2 regions of the Alteromonas naphthalenivorans genome follow, and region 2 is predicted to be linked to the other one. Evidence: predicted binding sites of a transcription regulator. Region 2 holds the regulator's gene; the other holds the start of a gene.
The links. The regulator ArgR, encoded in region 2, controls arginine synthesis, uptake and breakdown. The targets are predictions, from matches to a motif close to ANTGAATANNTATTCANT.
Positions count from the first base shown of each region.

Region 1: AMBT_RS15990 (aspartate aminotransferase family protein) is a predicted target of ArgR. The motif match lies at 1,505-1,522, and genes of this name have one in related genera.

Region 1 covers NC_015554.1:3,660,197-3,665,266, forward strand. The annotation lists gene AMBT_RS15985 (HDOD domain-containing protein) at 139-1,362, shown strand; gene AMBT_RS15990 (aspartate aminotransferase family protein) at 1,688-2,896, shown strand; gene astA (arginine N-succinyltransferase) at 2,921-3,958, shown strand; gene astD (succinylglutamate-semialdehyde dehydrogenase) at 3,975-5,070, shown strand, end outside.
Region 2 covers NC_015554.1:98,063-103,132, reverse strand. The annotation lists gene AMBT_RS00440 (hypothetical protein) at 1-63, shown strand, start outside; gene mdh (malate dehydrogenase) at 665-1,603, opposite strand; gene argR (transcriptional regulator ArgR) at 1,843-2,307, shown strand; gene AMBT_RS21795 (TonB-dependent receptor plug domain-containing protein) at 3,072-4,073, shown strand; gene AMBT_RS21790 (hypothetical protein) at 4,094-4,495, shown strand; gene AMBT_RS21785 (TonB-dependent receptor domain-containing protein) at 4,492-5,070, shown strand, end outside.

The sequences.
Region 1 (5,070 bases), 1.4 Mb from region 2:
TAAACTTAAGCTATATGGCTTCCTGCCGATAAAAAGTTCTGCAGTTACTCGCATTTGGCGTTGTTTTTGTTTACTTTTTATAGGTTAATCAACAAAGCGCCTTTGTAAGTAGATATATTTAGGAATTAGGGCGACCCAATGCACGGCATCTATGAACAGACGCTAGAACAGTTACTTAGCAGGAGCTACTTTGAGATGACGACCCCAGCATCGACCCCGCCGCCTATCGATGAGCGCTTTGAGAGCCTATTAATTTCTCCAGAGCTTGCGATGAAAATGCTGGGGAAGCGTGGTCCTGGTGAAATCAGCTTTGAACAATCTGAACAAGGCGACGCCCGCAGGCAGTTACTTCACGTAGAAAAAGTCGCTATTGAGAATAAGCGCCTAAAAGCGCAGTCTGATGCCTCATATACCGAAACAGTTAATCATTACTTGCATGAAGTCTTATTAGGTGAGCTTACCGAGCAGCTATCGTTTACCTCCGACGTTTTCAACAACACATTAAATTTAAGTGATGACACGGGTGCTTTACTCGACGCGCTATCGGTACGCGCGGCATCGGTATCAAAACTAGAACCTATTGCAGCTAACTTACCTTGGCTTTATGACGAGTTGATGCAAGTCGTGAACTCTCCGGCTTTTAGAAGACGAGACTCCAAAGGTAGGGTAATCGTGGTGGAAACTTTCAGAACGGCACTTAGCTTCTTAGGCATTGAGAATTTACGCCTGCTTATTCCTTCTCTTATTGTAAAACGTGCCATGCCTCAGGTAACCGACCCGTACCCTTGCATTAAACTTAAACTCACTCAGTTTGCGCACGGCACGGCGGTATCCGCTAGGCACCTCGCGCCGCACTATAAGCTTAACCCGGTTCAGGCTTATAGTTTTGGTATGCTCAGTCAATTAGGTCGCTGTGCCATCATCCGGTTGTACTTCAAGTTGTTTGATAAGGTGCAGCTTCACCTGTTGACCGAAAGCCAAAAAGACAAAGAGCGCATGCGTCATGAAGCTTTATTAAAGCTGGCACCATCGGCGAATTACCTAATTGCATTACAAGATGAATATGCTGATGCATTATCCGCCGACCTTATTGAAAACATGATGTTGAAACGCTTATTTATTGGTGATGCGATGCGTCAATGTGCCAACAGAGAGCCCTGTGAAGTAGGCTCCATGGCTAAGCTTCTACATCAAGCTCGCACCTATTCGAAGGTAAGAATGCTGCATCAATCACGTATGATTGAAGTGGCAGAGGTAAAACCAATGATTAAAGAACAAGAATATCCATCAGGTGCATTGGAAAAACTAAGATCTGTTGATATTTTCACCCTTCCTTTATCAAGGGAGGAAGAAAACAGCTAATTTTTTGTGGATATTCATGCAAATTAGCCAAATATCTCCTTTTACCCTCATTTGACCCACGCCAGATCAACGCGCTCTGGCTGTGAGATTACACACCTAATTCACCTTTTAATTACACTATTCCTAAACAATATGGCTTAGTAGTAAATAGTTATTCACTTTTCCTGCAAATTAAGCCAGAGTCCTTGTATATAAAGGGCTGCAGCCATTCACAAACAAGACAACTCCTTAAAAAAATGGCATACTCACCGGTAATTTCGTTTATTTTTCCGCCTGCTCGAGGTCTATTGTACCGACACGGGCGCTTAAAACAGAGGTAACAAAAATGACAGTAACTCGCGCAACGTTTGATGAAGTGATGGTACCTAACTACAACCCAGCGGGTATGGTCCCCGTTCGCGGAGAAGGTTCACGCGTCTGGGATCAAGATGGTATTGAGTACATCGACTTCGCTGGCGGTATTGCGGTAAACGTACTAGGTCATTGTCACCCTGAACTTGTTAAGACTCTTAACGAACAAGGTAGCAAGTTGTGGCACTTGAGTAACGTATTCACCAATGAGCCAGCCCTTCGCTTAGCCTCTAAACTGGTCAATGCCACGTTTGCAGAGAAAGTGTACTTTGCTAACTCAGGCGCAGAAGCCAATGAAGCCGCATTAAAATTAGCACGTCGTTTCGCATTAGATAACTACGGTGAAGATAAAAACCAAATTATTGCTTTCAACAAAGGGTTCCACGGCCGTACTTTCTTTACCGTAACCGTTGGCGGACAGGCCGCATATTCAGATGGTTTTGGTCCTAAGCCTGGTGCTGTTGAGCATTGCGACTATAACGATTTAGCCGCTTTCGAAGCATTAATCTCAGACAACACATGTGCCGTTATGATGGAACCCCTTCAAGGCGAAGGCGGAATCATCTCTCCTGATATTGAATTTATCAAAGGCGTGCGTGAGTTGTGTGATAAGCACAATGCCTTGCTCATTTTTGATGAAGTGCAATCGGGTGTTGGCCGTACTGGTCACCTGTATGCCTATATGGGCTTAGATGTGACACCTGACATTTTAACTACCGCAAAATCGTTAGGCGGTGGCTTCCCTATTGGCGCTATGCTAACCACTACTGACATTGCCGCGCATTTAAAAGCAGGTACGCATGGAAGTACCTACGGCGGTAATCCACTAGCCTGCGCTGTAGCTGAAAAAGCCTTTGATATTGTTAACCAGCCTGAAGTACTTGAAGGCGTGCTACACAAAGAAGCCTTGTATCGTGAGCTTTTAACAGCCATCAACGACAAGTACGAGGTATTTTCTGAAGTACGTGGGCAAGGTATGTTGCTTGGCTGCGCGTTAAACGAAAAATACCAAGGCCGCGCTCGCGACTTTATGATGGCCGCAACAAAAGAACACCTTATGTGTTTAATTGCTGGCGCTAACGTTATTCGTTTTGCTCCTTCTTTGGTTATTCCTGATGAAGATATTAAAGAAGGTCTAGCCCGCTTTGAACGTGCCGTTGCCGCTGTTGTGAACGCCGAATAAACGCCAATTTAGCGAGTAGCGAACATGAATATAATTCGCCCTATTACACAAGCTGATTACCAGGCTTTGTACGACATTGCAGTAGAATCAGGTATTGGGTTTACCTCGTTGCCGGTTAACGATGATCTGCTGCATAGAAAAGTCGACCGTGCGCAAGAAGCTTTCACCAAAGCTAACGTGACTCAACCCGGTGATGAGTCGTACCTGTTTGTTATGGAAGATACGACCACCGGCGAAGTAGTGGGCACTTCAGGTATTGAAGCAGCCGTAGGTATCGATGATGCGTTTTACCACTATCACTTGAGTAAAGTGGTACATGCCTCTCGCGAGCTAAACATTCACAATACGGTTGAAATTCTCACCTTTTGTAATGACTACACGGGCGTGACTGAGATTTGTACGCTGTTTTTAAGAGAACAAGCCCGAGGCGGAATAAACGGGCGTTTTCTATCGAAAGTACGCTTTTTATTTATGATGGAGCACCGTGAACGCTTCTCTGAAACTATTATTGCCGAAATGCGTGGTGTAAGTGATGAAGAAGGCCGTTCGCCTTTTTGGGAATGGCTTGAAACCCACTTTTTCTCAATGGACTTTCCTACTGCCGACTACTTAACCGGTATTGGTAATAAGGTGTTTATTGCAGAACTGATGCCTAAATACCCTATTTACGTCAATTTATTAAGTAAAGAAGCACAGGCGGTTATTGGTCAGGTTCATGACAAAACACGCCCCGCTCTGCAGTTACTTGAAGGCGAGGGATTTAGTTGTCGCGGATACGTCGATATTTTTGATGCAGGTCCTACGGTAGAGGCCAATCTCAGTCATATCCGAACGGCACAGTCTAGCTTAAAAATGCCAATTGTTATTGATGACGCGGCGGCGGCACAAGGCCAAACCCACTACATCATCAACACCTCTGTTGCAGACTTTCGCGCGGTAGCCACCGAAATAGGGGTTAACGAAGAGCAAAATATTGCCGTGCTTTCGCGTCAGGCTGCAGCCGCTCTGAATGTGCAAGAGGGCGACTATGTTCGTCTTGCACCTGTAAAGTTCAGAGACTAATTGAAGGACACTTTATATGTTACATACACATTTTATCGACGGACAATGGGTGACCGGTGAAGGTCACGACCTAACCTCAATCGATCCCGCTAAAAACCAGGTTATTTGGGAAGGTAAGTCAGCCTCCCCTAGCCAAATTGACTTAGCAGTGAAAGCCGCTCGTGCCGCTGCCCCTGCATGGGGAATGCTGACGGTTGAAGAACGTTTAAGCATTATTAAGGTTTACGGCGAAAAATTAGGCGAAGCGAAAGCGCACCTAGCTAAAGTGATGGCAAAAGAAACTGGCAAACCTGAGTGGGAAACGGCCACAGAAGTGGGCGCTATGATGGGCAAAATCGCTATTTCTGAAAAAGCATATTTCGAACGTACCGGCAATGTGGAAAACCCTATGCCTGTAGGTAAAGCCTTCATTCGCCATAAAGCCCATGGTGTTGTAGCCGTATTCGGCCCGTATAATTTCCCTGGCCACTTACCTAATGGTCACATTGTACCTGCGCTTATTGCAGGCAATACCGTGGTATTTAAACCAAGCGACTTGACCCCTATGGTTGCCGAAGAAATGGTTAAGCTATGGGAACAAGCAGGCTTGCCCGCTGGCGTACTTAATTTAGTACAAGGTGAAGTTGAAACCGGTAAAGCGCTTGCGTCACACAATGGTATTGATGGGTTATTCTTTACCGGAAGTTCACGTACGGGCAAAATTTTGCACGAACAGTTTGCGGGTCATCCCGGTAAAATTTTAGCCCTAGAAATGGGCGGAAATAATCCGTTAATTGTGAAAGACGTAGCCGATATTGATGGTGCGGTTCACGACATCGTGCAGTCAGCCTTTATTACGTCAGGTCAACGTTGCACCTGTGCGCGCCGTTTGTTTTTGCCTGCCAATGCACAAGGTGATGCCACATTAGCCCGTCTTCTTGAAGTCACTAAAAATATCAAAATTGATGACTATGACGCAGAAGATCAGCCTTTCATGGGCGCAATGATTTCAGCCAATGCTGCAGCATCTATGGTTAAAGCGCAGCAAGACCTTGAAGCCTTAGGCGGCAAGGTGTTATTGCGATTAGAACAGCCTGATACTCAAAAGGGGTTCGCCACGCCAGGTATTATTG
Region 2 (5,070 bases):
TCAGTTTATAAAAACAGACCACTAGAAAGTATGACGTTTACCCTCTATAGAATTCACAACTAAGCGCCATACTGCGCCCCAAGTAGAATAGCGGCGTACACATGGGTATGAAATCAGTGTCGATTTCGTTTCGAAATTAGATTGTAGCCCATCCCTTGCCAAGGATGCAGTAGCGGAGCCTACAGGGAAGTATTTACGGCTGGTTGTTATCCGGCATGGCTATTATAGGAAGTAGCTATTTATTAGGCCGAGCTGTTCTGCAGAGGCCACAAACAAAACGGCAGGATTAGTAAGGTCGTGAAAAACTGTCAGCAGCGTGGATGCGGTCTTACAAAAAGGATTTTTTATTGCGTGCGATGCGTAGGTGTTGGTAGGTATACGGTTTGAAATTAAATAGTAGCCCCTCCCGTGCCAAGGATGCAGTAGCGGAGCCTACAAACAAAAAGGCAGGATTAGTAAGGTCGTAACAAACTGTCAGCAGCATGGATGCTGTCTTACAAAAAGAATTTTTTACTGAGTGCGATGAGTAGGTGTTGGTAGGTATACGGTTTGAAATTAAATAGTAGCCCCTCCACCGCATGGATGCGGTGGCGGAGCCTACATGGATGTATTTACGGCGTGGCTACGATTTGATTTCAAATCGGATGCCGAGCCTAATACATCCTTAGCCAGTTACGAAATCTACGCCTAGCTTGATGTCGCCACGAAGGCCTTCAAGCATGTCGTTTTTCGCTTTTTCTTCAAATTCGCTTAGCTCGCCGTATGGCAAGATTTCTTCAACACCGTTTGCGCCAAGGCGAACAGGGTGAGCGAAGAATGCAGCATCGTCGCTGTCGTCAGTTTGAACGTAAGTGTATTCAACCACGTTCTCACCTTGCATTGCTGCAACCAATGATAAGCAGAAACGTGCAGCTGCTTGACCCATAGATAGGGTTGCAGAACCGCCGCCAGCTTTAGCTTCAACAACTTCAGTACCTGCATTTTGGATACGAGTCGTTAGGCTTGAAACTTCATCATCAGAGAACTCAACACCTTCAACTTGCGAAAGCAAAGGAAGGATAGTTGTGCCTGAGTGACCACCGATTACCGGTACGTGTACAGAAGCAACGTCTACGTCTTTAAGCTCAGCAACGAAAGTCTCAGCGCGAATTACGTCAAGGGTAGTAACACCGAACAATTTGTTCTTGTTATAAACACCTTTCGCTTTAAGCGTTTCAGCAGCAATTGCCACTGTTGTGTTAACTGGGTTAGTAATAATACCAACACAAGCATCTGGACAATTGTCAGCAACACCTTCAATAAGGTTCTTAACAATACCAGCATTAATGTTGAACAAGTCTGAACGATCCATGCCCGGCTTACGCGGAACACCAGCAGGAATAAGAACAACGTCTGTACCTGTTAATGCACCAGCTAGGTCATCTTTACCGTGACCGGTTACTTTTACTGCAGTTGGGATGTGGCTCAAATCAACAGCTACACCAGGAACAACTGGCGCTACATCGTAAAGCGCTAGCTCAGAACCAGCTGGCAATTGTGTTTTTAACAACAAAGACAGCGCTTGGCCAATACCACCGGCAGCACCTAACACGGCTACTTTCATACCATTTCTCCTATGGGATTACTCACGTATTTAAACGGAACGTCACACTAATGCAACGCGGGGGAAAACTCAATCATCTGATGGTCTTAATACGGCCATTTAAGGCATTTTTACGTTGATATTCACTATCATGCATGATTATGCAATTAAATTGCGCAAAGGTCACCTGTAAGGCACAATATATGATAAATCGTTAATGACCATTTAACTTATTACCGCTAACTACTGTGCAGGACGCTATGGCCAACGCAAAACAAGAGCAACTGATTAAAGCCTTTAAAGAAATTTTAAAAGCGGAAAGCTATGGATCCCAGGGTGAAATAGTGGATGCCCTTAAAACTCAAGGTCATGACAATATTAGTCAATCTAAAATTTCCCGCATGCTAAGTAAGTTTGGCGCGGTACGTACCCGCAATGCCCGTGGCGATATGGTGTACTGCCTGCCGCCTGAACTGGGTATGCCTACCGCTAAAAGCCCGTTAAAGCAACTTGTTCTCGACATTGTGCATAATAATGTGATGGTGATTATTCGCACCAGCCCAGGTGCAGCGCAACTCATTGCACGCTTGCTTGACTCATTAAGCAAAAAAGATGGTGTACTTGGCACCATAGCCGGCGACGACACTATTTTTATCGCCCCTGCCGACGTGACACTTATTGAAGAGTTACGACAACGTGTGGAAGACCTATTCGAGAATGTCTAAGGCACAGCCTTAATTTTTGAGCAAAAAAAACCGCCATCACAAGATGGCGGTAAAGAATTTGTACCAGGGAGATACAAAACAACTTGGTAGCTGTGTATTTAAATTATCACAGACTCAGAAAAGAGTAAGAAAAGAAAAGTAAAGAATTTGAAAACTAGAAATTAATTATAAAATCCATCCTTAGATAAAAACAGCAACATTTAAACTCAACCTTTAAAATTAAATAATATCACCACCACTAAAAACATCCTATTATTCACCAACGTATAAATTCTAAAACCCACAAAAATACCATTATCATTAATTGTAATTACAGTAACTTTCTTCCACTTTTTAATCTGTACTGAAACGCCCTCACCCACTTTTACTTCAAGCCAGATTTAACTATACTGAATTTGCGCAAAACCTGCGCCGTTTCTGCGCTAAACCCACAAAATTCATACACAATATCTACACACTATTTACCCCCTCACATTACTTCTTCATTTCTATTTTAATTAATATACAGCGTTACCTTTAAATAAATATTAAGAGAGAAAAAAGTAATATTTATTTTACCAATGTATAGAACCGTAAAGGTTTCATCGCTCTGCGTATAAATAAAGTAAATTAGGTCTAAATAGAACAAATTATACACTTTGTAAATTGCCAAATAGCACGACGAAGTGCTTAATTCTCCCGACAGAAAACATCTGCTCAAAATAAAAACTAATAAACGTCTATGTAATTACAAATTGTAATCACCTTCGACAAGGGGAATTAAAATGTTTGACACAAATAAACTCAGCACTGCGGTGAAGCGCGGACTATTACTGGCGGGTTCCGCTAGCCTGTTTGCCGCACCAATGGCCCTCGCACAATCAGATGACGAAAATTCAGCTGAACCTGTAGAAAAAATCCAAGTTACTGGCTCTCGTATTAAACGAGTGGATTTAGAGTCAGTATCTCCCGTTACGGTTATTACTGCTGAATCTATCGCGTTATCTGGTGATACATCGGTTGCCCAAGTATTACGTAACTCTTCGATTAACACTTTCGGTTCATTTCGCGGACAATCTGGCTACGGCAGCGGCGCATCTGCGTCAAGTGAAGTAAATTTACGTGGTCTGGGGGCTGGCGCTACTTTGGTACTAATGGACGGTCGTCGCCTACCAGGTTTAGGATACGATGGTGGTTCATCTTCTGATATGTCGATGATCCCGATGTCGATTGTTGAGCGCATTGAAATTCTTCGCGATGGCGCATCGGCCATTTACGGGTCAGATGCCGTTGCAGGCGTAATTAATATTATTACCAAGAAACAGTTCGATGGCGTTAATGTAGGCTACAGCTTTGAAGATCCAGGAGCAGATGGCGGGAACTCAAGCAAATATAACTTTTCAGCCGGCGTAACCAATGACAAAGGTAGTATCGTTTTCATTGCGGAGCATGAAAACACTCAAGAAGTCAGCGATGTAGCGGTTTCAGGCGAAAATGCACTAGATAGCTATTCAACCTACAGCCCTGTTGCCAATTTCTATGATACAGATACTAGTTCGTATCTTTATAACGAAGATTTGTGTGGCGATGTGGCTGACACATCGATTGAATCTGATCGTTGTGGTTATTACTACGGTAATACCACTTGGCTTTATGGCGCGTCTGAGAAAAACTCTTTAATGACTAAAATCGAGTACGAGTTAGCAGAGAACTTGCAACTTATTACTCGTTTCTCTGCACTACAGACACTCGTTATGCTGCTACCCCAGTATCTACATCTTCGCTGACCATCGATGCGGATAACGCAATGAACCCTTATGGTCAAGATGGCTCTGTTTACTTCCGAACGTCTAGTTTGGGAACACGAGACACCACCACAGAAAAAACCACCTTTGAAATGGTGACAGGCCTTGAAGGCTATACCGACATTGGTGGCAATGAGTGGGATTGGCAAGTTTATTACCAACGCACGTCTGCAAAAGAAGAGGTATTCAATTACAACTTAGTTAACGACACAGTTGTACAAGATTTAATTGATACTGAACAGTTGGATTTATTTAATGTTCAAGGTTTAAGTACCGACGACTGGTCTGCTTATAACGCTGAGCTATTGGCTAGCGCTGATCACACTGGCACCTACCAGTCTACACAGATGCGTGACATTATTGACGGCAGCATTTCTGGCGAAGTTTCTCGAATAACTTCATGACAGTGAGTGCTGTTTTCGGCGCTGAGTACTCTTACCTTGATTTTGAGCAGATATCTGACCCTGAATCGGGCTTGGGTATTATTTCAGGCGGTTCGGGCGGTGACGACGTGTATGCGACTCGTGAGCGACAGTCTTACTATACTGAGTTTGCTATCGAACTACCCCATGAAGTGGAAGTATCTGCTGCACTTCGTTACGACGGGTACGAGCTTGAAGGGGATACAGGCGAAAGTATTTCAACCTCTGAGTTCTCAGATACCGTACCTGAGCTAGGTATCAGCTGGCGCCCAACTGAGTCACTTTTACTTCGTGCTAGCTGGGGAGAAGCTTTCCGTACACCAACAATGAGTGAAATGTTCGCGACCATCTCTTACGGCTTCCCAAGCGCATACGATACCTATTACTGCGATACACTAGATAACCCTGGTAGCGACGATAGTTACTGCTCATCAGGTCAGCAACACCTAACCTATTACGGCGGTAACCCAGACCTTAGCCCAGAAAACTCTGAGTCGCTTACGCTTGGTGTGGTTTACGATGTCACTGATGATTTATCACTCGAAGTGTCTTACTAC